3 regions of the Lentzea sp. NPDC003310 genome follow, and region 3 is predicted to be linked to each of the others. Evidence: riboswitches for the same ligand, from Rfam matches in the RefSeq annotation. Region 3 holds a riboswitch; each other region holds the start of a gene.
What was found. Region 3 has a riboswitch for thiamine pyrophosphate ahead of ABZX02_RS20730 (thiamine ABC transporter substrate-binding protein). Riboswitches for the same ligand answer to the same signal wherever they lie in the genome.

Region 1: it holds a riboswitch for thiamine pyrophosphate, as region 3 does, so the genes downstream of both, ABZX02_RS33875 (FAD-dependent oxidoreductase) here and ABZX02_RS20730 (thiamine ABC transporter substrate-binding protein) in region 3, are expected to answer to the same signal.
Region 2: it holds a riboswitch for thiamine pyrophosphate, as region 3 does, so the genes downstream of both, thiC (phosphomethylpyrimidine synthase ThiC) here and ABZX02_RS20730 (thiamine ABC transporter substrate-binding protein) in region 3, are expected to answer to the same signal.

Annotation. Positions count from the first base shown of each region.
Region 1 is NZ_JBEXNC010000019.1:8,032-11,297, reverse strand. It holds gene ABZX02_RS33890 (helix-turn-helix domain-containing protein) at 1-122, shown strand, start outside; gene ABZX02_RS33885 (class III extradiol ring-cleavage dioxygenase) at 105-866, opposite strand; gene thiE (thiamine phosphate synthase) at 898-1,536, opposite strand; TPP riboswitch at 1,563-1,674, shown strand; gene ABZX02_RS33875 (FAD-dependent oxidoreductase) at 1,660-2,622, shown strand; gene thiS (sulfur carrier protein ThiS) at 2,619-2,819, shown strand; gene ABZX02_RS33865 (thiazole synthase) at 2,821-3,266, shown strand, end outside.
Region 2 is NZ_JBEXNC010000019.1:2,311-5,576, reverse strand. It holds gene thiC (phosphomethylpyrimidine synthase ThiC) at 1-1,304, opposite strand, end outside; TPP riboswitch at 1,294-1,418, opposite strand; gene ABZX02_RS33840 (LysE family translocator) at 2,128-2,730, opposite strand; gene ABZX02_RS33835 (aldo/keto reductase) at 2,802-3,266, shown strand, end outside.
Region 3 is NZ_JBEXNC010000009.1:316,566-319,831, reverse strand. It holds gene ABZX02_RS20735 (iron ABC transporter permease) at 1-381, opposite strand, end outside; gene ABZX02_RS20730 (thiamine ABC transporter substrate-binding protein) at 357-1,322, opposite strand; TPP riboswitch at 1,349-1,459, opposite strand; gene ABZX02_RS20725 (4a-hydroxytetrahydrobiopterin dehydratase) at 1,494-1,787, shown strand; gene ABZX02_RS20720 (mannosyltransferase) at 2,106-3,266, opposite strand, start outside.

The DNA of each region.
Region 1 (3,266 bases), on a different contig from region 3:
ACTTCTCGGTCGACGACGTGGTGCTGCTGCTCATGGCGAGCTCGGGCGTCCGCAACGGGACGCCCGCCATCGCGCGCAGGCTGGCCACGTTGTTCCTGGAGGGCTCAGCTGAACTGCACTGACCGCTTCGACAGGCCGTACCAGAAGCCGTCGACGGTGCTCGCGGCCTTCTCGTCGCTCGCGGCGCCCAGCGCCACGAACAGCGGCGCGAAGTGCTCGGTGCGCGGGTGGGCGATCCCGGCCGCGGGAGCCTTCACCTGGAAGTCGAGCAACGCGTCCACGTCGCCGGCCGCCAGTTGCCGGTGCGCCCAGTCGTCGAACTCCTTCGACCACGACGGCGGCTCGTAGTCCGGTCCGGCAGGGAAGTTCACGCAGCTCAGGTTGTGCGTCATGAAGCCGCTGCCGACGATGAGGACGTTCTGGTCCCGCAACGGCGCCAGCTTGCGGCCGATCTCGTGCAGCTCGCGCGGGTCGAGCGTGGGCATCGACATCTGCAGCACCGGCACGTCGGCGTCCGGGAACATCTCCTTCAACGGCACGTAGGCGCCGTGGTCGAGGCCGCGTTCCTCGTCCTGCTCGACGTGGCCGCCGAGCAGCTTGCGCACGTCGTCCGCGAGCTGCGGCGCGCCGGGCGCCTCGTACGTGACCTCGTAGTAGCGCTGGGGGAAGCCCCAGAAGTCGTAGACCAGCGGCACGGTCGTGGTCGCGCCGATCGTCGTCGGCGCCTCCTCCCAGTGCGCGGAGACCATGAGCACGGCCTCCGGGCGCGGGAGCGTGGCGGACCAGTCCTTGAGCTCTCTGGTCCACGTCTCGTCGTCAGCCAGCGGGGGAGCCCCGTGGCTCAGGTACAGCACAGGTGCGCTCACGACTTCGAGCGTACGCCTTTTAGTTCAAATTTCAACGATCAAGTTCGGATTTGAACAACTCGGCGGCGCGGCGCGGGTCCTCGGCGTCCGTGATGGCCCGGACGACGACCACGCGGGTGGCTCCTGCCTGGAGCACCTCGTGCAGGTTCGCGAGGTCGATGCCGCCGATCGCGAACCACGGACGGTCGGACTTCGTGGCGCGGACGAGGTCGAGTCCCGGCGCCGGACGGCCCGGCTTGGTCGGGGTCGGCCAGCACGGGCCAGTGCAGAAGTAGTCGACGCCGGGTTCGGCCGCGGCCGCCGTCATCTGGTCGACGTCGTGGGTGGAACGGCCGATCACGACCTCGTCGCCGACGATCTTCCGGGCGAGCGGCACGGGCAGGTCGTCCTGGCCGAGGTGCAGCACGTCGGCGTCGACCGCGTGCGTGATGTCCGCGCGGTCGTTGACGGCGAGCAGCTTCCCGTGGCGCGCGGTGGCCTCGGCGAGGACCTCGAGCGCCTCGATCTCCTGCTTCGCTTCGAGTGACTTGTCCCGCAACTGGATGATGTCGACCCCGCCCGCGAGGGCCGCGTCCGCGAACTCGGCCAGATCAGGCCGGTTCGGCGTGCAGAGGTAGAGGGTCGCGTCGGCGAGTCGTTGCCTGATCAGGTTTCCGTCGAGTCCTGGCACGCACGCACGTTAACCGTTATGTTGAAGTCGGTCCGCACGGGAGCCTGGAGAACACCGGGCTGAGAGGGAGCGTGGTTCGCTCCGACCGTCGAACCTGATCCGGGTCATGCCGGCGCAGGGAGCGTGAATGCCTTGAGCAGTGTGGAAGTGGCCGTCCGGGGTGGCGGCGTCATCGGCCTGTCCGCGGCACTCGCCGCGGCACGGGCCGGGTTCTCCGTCTCCGTGTCCGACGAGGGGTCGCCGCACGCCGGGTCGCGGGTCGCGGGCGGCATGCTCGCGCCGCTGACGGAGGCGTGGCCGGGCGAGGAAGCCGTGGTGGCGCAGGGGGTCGAGGCCCTGGAGATGTGGCCCGCGTTCGCCGCGTCGATCGGCGTGCCGCTGTTCGACGCGGGCACGCTGGCGGTCGGCACGCAGCCCGGTGACCTGGCCGACCTGAGGCACGCCGGGGAGTTGCTGACCTCGCGGGAGATCCGCGCCCTCGAACCCTCGCTGGGTCCGGCGGTGCGTGGCGGCGTGTTCGCGTCCGGCGACCTGGCCGTCGACAACAGGCTGCTGCTTTCCGCACTGTGGAAGGCATGCCGGGACGCCGGTGTCCAGTCCGATGTGGAGGGACGGGTCACCGTGATCGCCGCGGGCGCGTGGAGCGGGGCGCTGCACCCGGCGCTGCGCGACGTGATCCGGCCGGTCAAGGGCGAGATCCTGCGGCTCACGCACCGGCCCGGCTCGTTGCCGCCGCCGCGCCACACGATCCGCGCGCTGGTCTCGGGCCGTCCGGTCTACCTGGTGCCGCGCGACGACGGACTGGTCGTCGGCGCCACCCAGTACGAGGCCGGCTTCGACACCGACGTGTCCGTCGCGGGCGTGCGGGACCTGTTGCGGGACGCGGAAACCGTGCTGCCGGGCATCGCCGAGTACGCGCTGACCGAGGCGGCCGTGGGATTCCGCGCGGGCAGTCCCGACAACGTCCCGGTGGTGCGGTGGCTGGAGCCGGACGTGATCGCCGCGACGGGGCACCACCGCAACGGGCTGCTGCTGGCCCCGCACACGGCACGGCAAGTCGTCGCACTGCTGGGAGGAAGTTCGTGAAGGCACAGGTGAACGGGACCTCCCGCGACCTGGCCGACGGCACGTCGGTGGCCGCGGTCGTGACGCTGGTGGGAGCCCCCGACAAGGGCGTGGCGGTGGCGCTCGACGGCGCCGTGGTGCCGAGGGCGTTGTGGGAGAAGACGATCGTGCCGGACGGCGGCGTGGTCGAGGTGCTGACCGCGGTCCAGGGAGGCTGACGTGGACGATCCGCTGATCATCGCGGGCCGGGAGTTCCGGTCCCGGCTCGTCACCGGCACCGGTGGTGCCGCGAACCTCTCGGTGCTGGAACGGGCGCTGGTCGCGTCCGGCACCGAGCTCACGACCGTGGCGATGCGCCGGGTCGACGCCGCGGGCCGGACCGGGGTGCTGGAGTTGTTGCGGCGCCTCGGAATCGAGGTGCTGCCGAACACCGCTGGCTGCCGCACGTCCGCCGAGGCCGTGCTGACCGCCCAGCTGGCGCGCGAGGCGCTGGAGACGAACTGGGTCAAGCTCGAGGTCGTGCACGACGAGGAGACGCTGCTGCCGGACCCGGTCGAGCTGCTCGACGCGGCCGAGCGGCTGGTGAACGACGGCTTCGTCGTCCTGCCCTACACCAACGACGATCCGGTGCTGGCCTTGAAGCTCCAGGACATCGGGTGCGCGAC
Region 2 (3,266 bases), on a different contig from region 3:
TGCGCCGCGATCTTGTACGTGATCACGCCGGTCTTCACGTCGTCGCGGTTCGGCAGGCCGAGGTGCTCCTTCGGCGTGACGTAGCAGAGCATCGCGGTGCCGAGCCAGCCGATCTGCGCCGCGCCGATCGCGGACGTGATGTGGTCGTACGCCGGCGCGATGTCCGTGGCCAGCGGCCCGAGGGTGTAGAACGGCGCCTCGCCGCACCACTCCTCCTCCAGCCGGACGTTCTCGGCGATCTTGTGCATCGGCACGTGGCCGGGGCCCTCGATCATCACCTGGACGTCCTTCGCCCGCGCGATGTGCGTGAGCTCGCCCAGGGTCTTGAGCTCGGCGAACTGCGCCGCGTCGTTGGCGTCCGCGATGGAACCGGGCCGCAGCCCGTCACCCAGCGAGAACGTCACGTCGTACGCGCGCAGGATGTCGCAGAGCTCCTCGAAGTGCGTGTAGAGGAAGCTCTCCTTGTGGTGCGCGAGGCACCACGCGGCCATGATCGACCCGCCGCGTGAGACGATGCCGGTGACGCGCTTGGCCGTCAGCGGCACGTACCGCAGCAGCACGCCCGCGTGCACGGTCATGTAGTCGACGCCCTGCTCGCACTGCTCGAGCACGGTGTCGCGGTAGACCTCCCACGACAGCTTCGCGGGATCGCCGTTGACCTTCTCCAGCGCCTGGTAGATCGGCACGGTGCCGATCGGCACCGGCGAGTTGCGCAGGATCCACTCGCGCGTCTCGTGGATCCGCTTGCCGGTGGAGAGGTCCATGATCGTGTCGGCACCCCAGCGGGACGCCCACACCATCTTCTCGACCTCCTCCTCGATCGAGGAGGACACCGCGGAGTTGCCGATGTTGGCGTTGATCTTCACGAGGAACTTCTTGCCGATGATCATCGGCTCGGCCTCGGGGTGCTTGCGGTTCAACGGGATCACCGCACGCCCGATGGCCACCTCGTTGCGGACGAACTCCGCGTCGAGGTTCTCGCGCACCGCGATGTAGCGCATCTCCGGGGTGATGATCCCGGCCTTCGCGTACGCGAGCTGGCTGACAGCTCCGTTGATCGGTTCCCGTGCTGCGACCCAGCCCGACCTCAGGTCGGGCAGTCCACTGTGGACGTCGATGGTCGCGTTGTCGTCGGTATACGGACCGGAAGTGTCGTACAGATCGACATGTTCGCCGTTGGTCAGTTCCACCCTGCGGAAGGGCACGCGGATGTCCGAGGACACCTCGCGGTACACCTTGCGGGAGCCCGAGATGGGGCCCGTGGTCACGCTGGGCTTGACCGAACGGTCGTCAAGTGCCGTCACGACATTCCTCCCTACGCCGGCATTACCCGGTCAGGTTCAGGCGGTCGGTGACACCGGCACTACGGCCAGTCACCCTCTCAGCCCGCTCAGGCGCGAGCTCCCGCGTTGTGTTGAGTTGTCGAGAACCGACCATAGTCAGCGCGCGCCGCAGCTGCCAAGGGCGTCGTTTGCCCCTAATCTCTTCCCCGTGGCTGATCACCAGCCGTTCCCGCCCGGCGCGCGACGCGGCCAGCGTCCCGCCGTGGTCTCGGCATGCCCGTCCTGCGGTGAGCTCGCCGGTCGCGGCTACCCCGACTGCGGCTTCTGCGCGGAGCTGCTCGACCAGTTCTGGCTCGCCGACTGGGAGGCGCTGCGGACGTCGTCGCAGCTCGCGGACCGGGAGCTGGCCGAGCTGGTGACCTCGGCGGACGTCGGCCAGTACCCGTGGACGTGCGTGGACTGGGCGATGACCCTGCTCGCGTGTTCGAGGTGCGGTGCCGAGCTCGGCACCGGGCCGGTCGAGTGCGTGCGGTGCGCGGTCACCGAGGAACGCCGCTGGAACTGGGACCACGCGGCCCACCCGTACACGATGAGCGCGAACGAGCACCTGCTCCGCGTCGCCCGCGCGGCGTTGAGGGCACCTCACCGGCGTCGTCCGGCCGTCGTGCAGGCCTGGCAGCTGGTGCTGCCGTTCCTGATCGCCGGTGAGGTGGTCGAGTTCGGCCGCCTCGACCGCATCCGCGCGCACGTGCTGGCGGGCGGCTACGAGTCGATGGCCGCGTGCCACACGTTCGCCGAGCTGGCCGGGTTGCCCGAGCTGTTCTGGCGCCGGGGCAACCCGATCTCAACGCGGGTCGAGTACCAGCCGGACTCCGAGCGCCAGCAGCACGCCGCCCGACAGCTTCTCGAGCGCGGGGCGGACGCGCGGCCTGCTCAGCCAGCCGCGGATGGTGTGCAGGACCGACACGATGACCAGGTACCAGACGGTGTCGATCAGGACCCACCCGACGGCGAGGAAGAGCAGAACCCCCTGGCCGGCCTCCCCGGCAGGCACGAACTGCGGTAGGAACGAGATCGCGAACACGCCGAGCTTCGGGTTGGCGAGGTTCACGACCAGGCCGCTGCGGAACGCGTGGCTCGCGGGCGGCGGCTCGGCGTTCGGCAGGGTCTTGGTGACCAGGGCCTTCACGCCGAGGTAGATCAGGAAGACCGCGCCGGCGATCCGCAGGCCGTGGTAGGCGATCTCGGACGCGGTGAGCAGCACGCTGACGCCCAGCGCCGCCGCGATCGCCCAGCAGGCGACGCCGACCTCCATGCCGAACACCGTCGCGAGCGCGGCTTTTCGCCCGTGCACCGACTGTCGCAGGACCATGGCCGTGCCGGGTCCGGGCGACAGTGCGATGAGGAACGAGGCCGCGACGAAGGCGACGATGTTTTCGATGGGCATGCGTTGATGGTCGCTGGTGCTCGCAACTCGTTTCTTGACCTGGAGCGCGCTCCAGGATGTTCGGTGGGCGCATGACCTTGGAACTGGGGAAGTTGGGTTTCGGCACGTGGGCCATGGGCGGACCGTTCTCGGGTCCGGACGGCCTGCCGGTGGGCTGGGGTCCCGCCGACGACGGCGAGTCGGTCAAGGCGCTGAGGCGCGCGGTCGAGCTGGGCGTGACGTTGTTCGACACGGCGGACGTCTACGGCTGCGGGCACGCGGAGACGGTGGTCGGGCAAGCGTTTGCGGACATGCGCGACCAGGTGTTGATCGCGACGAAGTGGGGCTGCGGGTTCGACGCCTCGACGCGCCGGATGACCGGTGACGAGGGGTCGGTCGCGTACCTGCGCCGGGCCGTCGAGGCGTCGTTGCGGCGGCTCGGCACCGACCGGATCGACCTGTACCAGCTGCACGTCGGCGCCCTGGGGCTGGAGCAGGCCGCGCTGCTGCGCGACGAGTGCGAGGCGCTGGTGGCCGCGGGCAAGATCCGCGCCTAC
Region 3 (3,266 bases):
CACGATCGGCAGCACCCCGCCGTCCGGCCAGAACGTCCGGAACGCGAGGCCCACCACCACGGTCGGCAGCACGAACGGCACCATCACGGCCGCGCGGATCACACCCAGGCCGCGGATCTTGCACCGCGCCAGGACGAACGCGAGCGGCATCCCGGCGACGACGGCCACGACCGTCGACGCGGCGGCCTGGCCGAGGGTGAACCCGACCAGCTCCCACGTGTCGCCCTCACCGAGTGCCTTCAGCACACCGCCTTCGCGGAAGCCGAGGGCGACGATGGCGAGGACGGGCCAGGCGAAGAACAGGGCGAGGAAGGCGAGCGGCAGCAGTGCCGCCGCCGACCACCCCGTCCGCGAACTCAGCCCTGCACCAGCTTGCGCCACTGCTCGACCCACGCCTCGCGGTTGTCCTTCACCTTGTCCGCGGGCAGCGACTGCGGCGAAGACGGCAGCGGAGCGTCCTTGGCCCACGACTCGGGCAGCGCGACGCCCTCGCGCGACGGGTACACGTACATCTGCTCGGCCACCTGGGCCTGGAACTTCTCGCCCAGCAGGAAGTCGAGGACCTTCTTGGCGTCCTCGGGGTTCTTCGCCCCGGTCAGCACGCCCGCGTACTCGACCTGCCGGTAGCAGGTGTCGAGCACGGCCTTGGTCTTGCCGCCCTCGGCCGACGGCGACGACGCGTACGACACCACGATCGGCCGGTCGCCCTTGGTGGCGGAGAACTCCTGGTTGTAGGCCTCTTCCCAGCCGCTCACGACCTTGACGCCGTTGGCCTTGAGCTTGGTCCAGTAGTCCTGCCAGCCGTTCTCGCCGTACTTGGCGATCGTGCCGAGCAGGAACGCGAGCCCCGGCGACGAGGTGGCCGGGTTCTCGACGACCAGCTTGTCCTTGAACCTCGGGTCGATCAGGTCGTCGTACGACTTCGGCTCGACGCCACCGAGCTTCGCCGGGTCGATGTTGAGGCACACGTCACCGACGTCGACGGCCTGCAGCCGGTTCGTGTCGTCGGCCTTGTACCGCTGGGCGCCCTTGGAGGCCTCCGGCGAGGCGTACTCGGCGAACACGCCCTCGGTCAGCGCACGCGAGGCGAACGTCGAGTCGACGCCGAACGCGATGTCGCCGATCGGGTTCGCCTTGGTGAGCACCAGCTTGTTGGTGAGCTCACCCGCGTCCCCGCTGGCGATCTGCTTCACGGTGATGCCCGAGGACTTCTGGAACTCGTCCAGCACCTCCGGCTTCACCACGAACGAGTCGTGGGTCACCAGCGTGACCTCGTGCGACTGCGGCGCCGTCGGCGCACCGGCCGAACAGCCGGCCAGCACGAGAGCAGCGCAAACAGCGAAAATCCTTCTCACGTCAAACCTCTCCCTACGCCGGTATGACCCGGATCAGGTGGACGGTCGAGGGCTTGCGAGCCCTCCTCTCAGCCCGGCGCTTCACCGGACTCCCGTGGTAAACGCGCAGCTTACGTGACGTGGTGGGACGATCAGGACATGGCCGAGCTGTTGAGCGACGATCAGTTGAACGACGTGCTGCCCAAGCTGCCCGACTGGACCGCGCAGGACGCGGCGCTCGTCCGGACCGTGGAGCTGGCGAGCTTCCCGCAGGCGATCATGGTCGTGAACCGGATCGCGGAGATCGCGGAGAACGACAACCACCACCCGGACATCGACATCCGTTACAAGACACTGACATTTCGCCTGAGCACGCATTTCAAGGGAGGAATCACCGCCCTCGACGTGACTCTCGCCGAGGAGATCGACGGAGTCCTGGACGCGATGAGCTGATTCGGTCAAGATGTGCGCTGCCGCCGCCCGCGGAGTGGAGAGGGAACACCCTCATGCGGTTGCGCACATCACTTTCTGTCGCCAACGCGGGCTTCCACGTCGGCGACCTCGCCCAGGTGCGGACCACCGGCATCAGCAACCACAAGACGTGGCCGTGGGTACAGGCGAACTCCTACCTGCTGCCGGTCGACCCGGCGAACCCCCTTCGCCCCGGACGCGCTGAACATGGCGCTGCCGTCGTTCACGCGGATCGCGCTCGCGGACGATGGCCAGGCGATGCTCGGCTGGACCGCGGCCCGCAACTCCTGGAGGCCCGCGTCAGCCGGAGACTCGGCTGGGTTCGCCGTCGGCAGCTTCCTCGTCGCGGGGCAGCAGCTCGTCCCGCTGACGCCGGGCTGCTAGCCCGATCGCGACCAGCGTGAGCACGCCCGCGGCCGGATAGCCCCAGCCGAGCACGACGAAGATCCACGGTCGCGGGAAGTCCCAGATGTTCGGCTGGGCCAGCAGCAGGAACGAGATCAGGTAGCCGCCGGTCAGCACCACCCACAGACCGGCGGTGATCTTGCAGAGCAGGTGCCCGCCCTCGTAGACCAGCCACAGCAGGGCGGGCACCATCCACACCCAGTGGTGGCTCCACGAGATCGGCGAGACGAGCAGGCCGAGCATCTGGACGCTGACGATCAGCGCCAGCACGTCCTTGGTCCTGCTGACCGCGAACCAGGTGAGCGCGGCGGCGATCAGCACGGCCACGATGTAGATCGGCCCGGTCTTCACGTCGTAGCCGAACGTGCGACTCAGGGCTCCGCGCAGTGACTGGTTGATGGCGCTGCCGACCGGCCCGACGCGGCTCGCGTCCCCGAGCAGCTGGAACCAGAACTTGTCCGACTGCGACGGCGAGATGGCCCAGCCGATGCCGTACACGACGACAAAAGCGACGAACGACCACACAGCGGCCATCCAGCGGCGCTGGATCAGGAAGTACAGCCCGGAGATCGCGGGCGTGAGCTTGATGCCGGCGGCGAACCCCACGCCGGCGCCGCCCACCCAGTTGCGCGCGCTGGCGAGCGTGCCGATGAGGATCGCGACCAGCACCAGGTTGATCTGGCCGTAGTTGAGCGTGGTGCGGACCGGCTCGATCCACAGCGTCAGCGCGGTCCACATCATGGCGCGGCGCGGGTCCTGGAGCTTCAGCAGCTTCAGGCTGGTGCGCACGATGAAGTACAGGCAGCCCAGGCAGATCAGCTGCCAGATCCACCGGGAGGCCTCCCACGGCACCCAGCTCATCGGCGTGAAGATCGCGGCCGCGAACGGCGGGTACGTGAACGGCAGCGGGAACACGTCCGCGTACTGGTCGAGCCGCCACTCGTAGAGATCACCTTGGAACAGGTGCGGCGATCCGTTGCGGTACACCAGCAGGTCGATCATGGTCATCTTCGTCTGGAAGGCGACCATGAACAGGTGCCCGAGCACCGACAACCC